Regions from separate parts of the Pseudoalteromonas sp. 1181_04 genome, predicted to be linked through region 1. Evidence: predicted binding sites of a transcription regulator. Region 1 holds the regulator's gene; the other holds the start of a gene.

The links. The regulator FliA, encoded in region 1, starts transcription of late flagellar genes. The targets are predictions, from matches to a motif close to CTAAAGNTNNNNNNNNNNNNGCCGATA.
Region 2: the regulator FliA is predicted to act here: its motif matches at 1,756-1,782, upstream of FW757_RS19365 (flagellin N-terminal helical domain-containing protein).

What each region holds. Positions count from the first base shown of each region.
Region 1 is NZ_VXCS01000020.1:66,298-69,724, reverse strand. It holds gene flhF (flagellar biosynthesis protein FlhF) at 1-663, shown strand, start outside; gene FW757_RS16830 (MinD/ParA family ATP-binding protein) at 656-1,516, shown strand; gene FW757_RS16825 (RNA polymerase sigma factor FliA) at 1,543-2,253, shown strand; gene cheY (chemotaxis response regulator CheY) at 2,294-2,677, shown strand; gene FW757_RS16815 (protein phosphatase CheZ) at 2,695-3,427, shown strand, end outside.
Region 2 is NZ_VXCS01000027.1:36,710-40,136, forward strand. It holds gene fliD (flagellar filament capping protein FliD) at 1-146, opposite strand, end outside; gene FW757_RS19360 (flagellar protein FlaG) at 178-612, opposite strand; gene FW757_RS19365 (flagellin N-terminal helical domain-containing protein) at 690-1,652, opposite strand; gene FW757_RS19370 (flagellin N-terminal helical domain-containing protein) at 1,818-2,786, opposite strand; gene FW757_RS19375 (flagellin N-terminal helical domain-containing protein) at 3,217-3,427, opposite strand, start outside.

The sequences.
Region 1 (3,427 bases):
CAAGGCGGCGTATATGCACTTGTTGGCCCTACTGGGGTTGGTAAAACTACAACCGTGGCAAAACTTGCAGCCCTTGGCGCACAAAAATATGGCGCAGATAAAGTTGCGCTTATTACCACTGATACTTACCGTATTGGCGCTTATGAACAGCTTGCTACTTATGGCCGAATCATCGGTTGTGGTGTAAAACAAGTTAAAGATGCCAATGAATTAGCAGAAGTTTTATATCATTTACGAAATAAGCGTCTAGTATTAATAGATACAGCGGGAATGAGCCAACGTGATTTACGTTTAACTGAGCAGTTAAATACACTAATGCGTAATCAACGTGTCGATATTCGCAATTATTTAGTGCTCAGTGCGACCGCACAAATTAATGTTTTACAAGAAACCGTAAGACACTTTAAGAAGGTACAATTAAGTGGCTGTATTTTCACTAAATTAGACGAATCATTAAGTTTAGGTGAGATTATTAGTATAGCGATTCAAAATCGCCTTCCAATAGGGTATCTTACTAACGGTCAGCGCGTTCCAGAGGACATTCGGGTCGCCAATGCAGAGAAATTAGTAAAAAAAGCAGAACAATTGTATTTAAAAAGAACAAAAGCACAACATTCACGACGCCAAGCAGTAGCGTCAAGCACAGTAGGGATGTATGATTAACACAGTATTAGATCAAGCAAGTGGCCTGCGTAAAATGAGTCAAAACAATAATAACGGCGTTAAAGTTATCGCTGTAACAGGTGGCAAAGGTGGCGTAGGGAAAACTAACGTCTCACTTAACACTGCGATTGCGTTGGGTCAGCTCGGAAACCGAGTGTTAGTACTGGATGCCGATTTGGGTTTAGCAAATTGTGATGTGATGTTAGGACTTAGGGTAGAGCGTAATCTATCTCATGTACTATCAGGTGAATGCGAGCTCGATGAAATTTTAGTTGAAGGGCCTGCAGGAATTAAAATAGTACCAGCGACGTCAGGCTCACAAAGTATGGTGGAACTTTCACCATCAGAACATGCTGGTTTAATTCGCGCTTTTAGTGAATTAAATACCGAATTTGATATATTAATTGTTGATACTGCTGCTGGTATCTCTGACATGGTATTAAGTTTTTCGCGCGCAGCGCAAGATGTCATGGTAGTAGTATGTGATGAACCGAGCTCAATAACTGATGCTTATGCATTAATCAAAGTATTGAGTCGTGAGCACGGTGTGTATAAATTTAAAATCGTTGCTAATATGGTGCGCAGCATGCGTGAAGGCCAGGAACTATTTGCTAAGCTCTCAAAAGTAACGGATCGCTTTTTGGATGTCTCAATGGAATTGGTAGCAACAGTCCCGTATGATGAAAATATGCGTAAAGCAACTCGTCGTCAGAAAGTGATTGTTGATTTATTTCCAAGTTCCCCAGCAGCAATAGCATTTAAAACATTAGCGACAAAAGCAGTTAAATGGCCTATACCTAATCAACCATCTGGTCATTTAGAATTTTTCATAGAAAAATTAGTAAACGGCTAACTATGACGGCATCGGTGAATAAAGCGATGGGATATCAATCGACACAAAATTTAAATGTGATTGTTGAGCGACATGCTTCCTTAGTCAAAAAAGTGGCTTGTCATTTAATCGCTCGTTTACCCGCGAGTGTGCAACTCGATGATTTGATTCAATCGGGGATGATAGGGTTAATTGAAGCATCAAAGAACTTTGATGCGACTAAAGGTGCAAGCTTTGAAACCTTTGCAGGCATTCGTATCCGTGGTGCGATGCTGGATGAAATGCGCCGAGGTGATTGGGCTCCACGCTCAGTGCACCGTAATAGCCGCAGAGTCGCTGAAGCGATTAGTGAGCTAGAAAGCAGCCTGAATCGAGAACCTAAAGACAGTGAAGTTGCTGAAAAACTTGATATTACGCTAGATGAGTACCATCATATTCTTAGTGATGTAAATTCAAGTAAAGTGTTAGGTATAGAAGACTTAGGGGTAGATGAAGATGTTATCACACCAGTGGGACATGATTTAGCACTGGACAAGCCCTTTAATAACGTTAAAAATGAACGCTTTAATCAATCATTATTAACAGCTATACAATCTTTACCTGAACGAGATGGGTTAGTATTGTCGCTGTATTATAACGATGAAATGAATTTAAAAGAGATTGGACATATACTCGATGTAAGTGAATCGCGTGTGAGTCAGATACATGGTCAGGCGATGATTAAGCTCAAAGCAAAAATCAATGACTGGATTAATTAGTAGTAAGTAAATATAGGTTCAGACCTCACCGGAGGATGTTTTGGATAAAAACATGAAAATTCTTGTTGTTGATGATTTTTCGACGATGAGACGTATTATCAAAAATCTGTTAAGAGATTTGGGTTTTACAAATGTACAAGAAGCTGACGATGGCTCAACAGCTTTACCGATGTTGCAGAATCAAGAATTTGATTTTGTAGTTACAGATTGGAACATGCCTGGCATGCAAGGAATCGATCTCTTGCGCGCTATTAGGGCCGATGACAGCCTGAAACACATTCCTGTTTTAATGGTAACAGCAGAAGCTAAAAAAGAACAAATTGTTGCTGCTGCACAAGCTGGTGTTAACGGTTATATCGTTAAACCATTTACAGCTGCAACACTGAAAACCAAATTGGAAAAAGTGTTTGAGCGTTTAGGTTAAATAAATAGGAGAGGCTTATGTCAGCACCTGCTGCGCCTCAGATCAGTTTAGAACAAGCCCGTCAGCTTGTGGTTTACCTTGAAAACGGTGAACAAGATAAAGCTGATCAGTTAATTATTGATGCGGCGTCAAAAGAGCAATCAGAATTATTTGCCGAAGTAGGCAAACTTACGCGTCAGCTTCATGATGCGTTGAAAAATTTTGAGCTTGATACACGTTTAGCTGATTTGACCAAAGATGCACTACCCGACGCGAAGCAGCGTCTTAACTATGTTATGGAAATGACCGAAAACGCTGCTAATAAAACCATGGATGCTGTAGAAGCAAGTTTACCCATTGCCCAACAGCTTGCAGATGACATTTCAGACATTAAACCCACTTGGGATCGTTTAATGAATCGTGAAATCGAGCTAGGTGAATTTAAAACACTTTGCCATAGCTTAGATAAGTTCATGAATAGCTCGCAAACTAAAACGGATGAGTTGCAAGGACTCATGACCAATGTGTTAATGGCACAAGATTTTCAAGATTTAACCGGTCAAGTGATCCGTCGGGTTATCGAGCTTGTTAGAGAAGTCGAAGACAGCTTGATCCACTTGTTGACAGCATTTGGCAGCCAAGATGATAGCGAAACAAAAACAATAGCACCAGTCATTGAAAAACCGCCTGCTGAAAATACACTTGCAGGCCCTGAAGGGCCAATTATTGATAAAGAATCTCGTGATGATGTTGTCTCAGGACAAGATGATG
Region 2 (3,427 bases), on a different contig from region 1:
CCGATTGAAGATAATTCAACTTCTAACGACTTGTCCTTTTTTGCAAAGGCATTCATTTTTGGAACATTTTCGGCATCAACAGATGCTGTAATGATACTTTCGAGATCCAGCCCAGATCCAATACCTGCGGATGTTATAAGTGGCATACTTCTCTCCTACTATCTGTTCCAAAAAATATTATACAGTTTGATTTAGTAACAAACCTTTGTTAGTTAGTTTATCGGCAAATTCATCTAAAGCTTTAGCAACTTCTCTAAACTCTTCAGTTGGAATTTCACGAATAACTTCTTCGCTTGTTTTATCAAACACTTTAATTATTGGTGGATCACCCTGCTCATCAAATTCAAATTTTAAATTTGTTGCCGTCACAGGAATATATTTATTTAATTTCTCTAAGTTTTCTTTCACTTCGTCGATCAGTGCTTTTCTTTCACTTTCAGAATCAAGTTGCTGACTATTATCAACAAGTGCGGGCTCTCTACCAGCAATTTTTGTACCAGCTTTTTCAACAGTTGCTTTTTTACTTGCTTCGTTTAACTCATTTTTATTTGTAAAAGATGAATTAGCGGTGAAGTTTTCACTCGATTTAATTATTCCACCTAAGTCAGCCATAGTAGCTCTCCTTCAAAATACAAACAAAGTATAAGTCATTATCGAGACAATATCTCAATAATGACCTAATTAACCGTCTAGCCTAGTAACGATAATGCTACTTGTGGACGCTGGTTTGCTTGACTCAAAATAGATTGGCTTGCTTGTTGTAATATTTGAGATTTAGTCAAATTAGCTGTTTCGGCAGCGAAATCAGTATCTTTAATACGTGACTTAGCAGCACTCAAGTTTTCTGAAATGTTAGATTGGTTACGAATAGTTGATTGAAAACGATTTTGTACAGCACCGAGTTCGGCACGTTTTTTATCAACTACTGCAATCATTGCATCCATACCTGCCATTACTGCTTGTGCGTTAGCTTGAGAAGATACACTAATACCACTTGCTGTAAATACAGTTGCAAAGTCGGTATTATCAGCTGAAGCACCAACCTGCGAACTAATTGTTCCCGCAGTAGCACTTAAGCTTGCACCTGTCACAGCACTTGCTACACCTGCAATACCTGACATAGTAAAGCCATTATTACCCGCAACCGAGTTTGCAGTGCCACCAACAGAAGCCATACTAAAGCTAATATTCTGTACAGCATCAGCACCAACTTGGAAGTTAGCTGAGAATGAACCATCTAGTAGATTTTGACCACCAAATGTTGTATCTGCAGCAACACGATTTACTTCTTCTGATAATGAACGAATTTCTTCTTGTACTGCTAAACGATCTTCATCTGTATTTGAACCGTTTGAAGCTTGTTGAGCAAGAGTACGAATACGCTGGAACATTGACGTAGTCTCATCAAGTGCGCCTTCAGCAGTCTGCGCAAGTGAGATCCCATCATTAGCATTTCGGTTACCTTGATTCAAACCATTTATTTGACTAGTTAAACGGTTAGATATTTGCATGCCTGCAGCATCATCTTTTGCACTATTAATGCGAAAACCTGATGATAGACGTTGAAAGGATGTATCGAGCTGGTTACCAGATTTCATCAACTGGCGCTGTGCGTTCAATGAACTCACATTAGTATTTACATATAAAGCCATAATAGCCTCCGCTTTATCATTTTAAATAGAATAACAACGGGATACCCCTACCCTGTTATTACTCCAGACTGAGAGTCCTAGATTTTTAGTTCTCTAAGTCAGTTATCGTCAGATAAAACGGAAACTTTAGCTTTATTTATAAATTTTTAACAACGTTATACTATTTTAACCCTGTAACAAGCTTAATGCAGCCTGAGGCCTTTGATTTGCTTGGCCTAATATTGTTTGGCTCGCTTGTTGTAAAATTTGGTTTTTAGTTAAGTTAGCTGTCTCCATTGCAAAATCAGCATCTTTAATTCTTGATTTAGCAGAGGCTAAATTTTCAGAAATATTAGCTTGATTTCGTATTGTCGACTGAAAACGGTTTTGTACCGCACCTAATTCAGCGCGTTTTTTATCAACCACCGCTATTAGAGAATCCATACCCGCAAACACAGCCTGTGCATTTACTTGTGATGACACACTAATACCTGCAGCTGTAAATACAGAAGAAAAATCTAATGTTGTTGATGCCGTTGCGCCATCAACTGAGCTTACATTAGCTGCGAGCGTTGAAAGTGCTTTACCACCCACGGCTGAAGCAACACCGGCAACACCTGATATAGTAAAACCACCATTAGCAGCGAGAGAATTAGCTGTATCGCCAACAGACTGCATACTAAAACCAATAGTCTGTACAGCATCAGCACCAACCTGAAAGCTTGCAGAATAAGAGCCATCCAATAAATTTTGACCACCGAATGTAGTGTCCGTGGCAATTCGGTTAACCTCATCAGATAACTGTCTAATCTCTTCTTGGATAGCGAGCCTATCTTCATCTGTATTAGAGCCATTTGCTGATTGCTGAGCAAGTGTTCGGATACGTTGAAATGTAGAAGTAATTTCATCAAGCGCACCTTCAGCCGTTTGTGCCAGCGAGATACCGTCATTCGCATTACGGTTGCCTTGGTTTAAACCCAAGATTTGCGATTGCAAACGATCCGATATTTGTAAACCAGCAGCATCATCCGCCGCGCTGTTAATACGCAGACCAGATGATAAACGTTTAAAGGAAGTATCTAAGTCGTTGCCAGTTCTTTCAAGCTGTCTTTGCGCATTAAGCGCGCTGACATTCGTATTTACAAATAAAGCCATAATAAACTCTCTTCTTATCTGTCAAATTAAAGCCACTCTTTAATTTAATGAGTGGAATTTTGACAAAGTGACCTGTTACTACAGTCAAGTTAAGTTGACTGGGGGCAATAAACTGCCACTTTGCAGATTAATTTAAATCGTAATAAGTATTCAGCAATCTTTAGGCCAACTTTATAGATAGAGTTGCATTGAATTATAAAAAACGAGAAAAGGGCCTATAAGGCCCTTTGAAGATAAGTTTGAGAGTGGGTATGCCTAACACTTACTATTGGCATAGTTTGTGCTTTAACAATTATGTTCTTACAAATGTTAGAACAATACAGGATTTTTAAGCGCCTCCGCTTTATCAATCCGTTTCAGCGCCTTTGTTAATACCCCATTAAACAAAGGCGCTACATTCTTAGTCAATTAATTGACTATTTCCAACCTATTATCCTAGAAGACTTAATGCAGCCTGTGGACGTTGATTAGCCTGACTAAGAATTGTTTGGCTAGCCTGTTGTAGAATCTGCATTTTTGTTAAGTTTGCAGTTTCTTGCGCAAAGTCTGTATCTTTAATACGTGATTTTGCAGCACTTAGGTTTTCTGAAATATTTGACTGGTTACGAATCGTTGATTGAAAACGATTTTGTACCGCACCC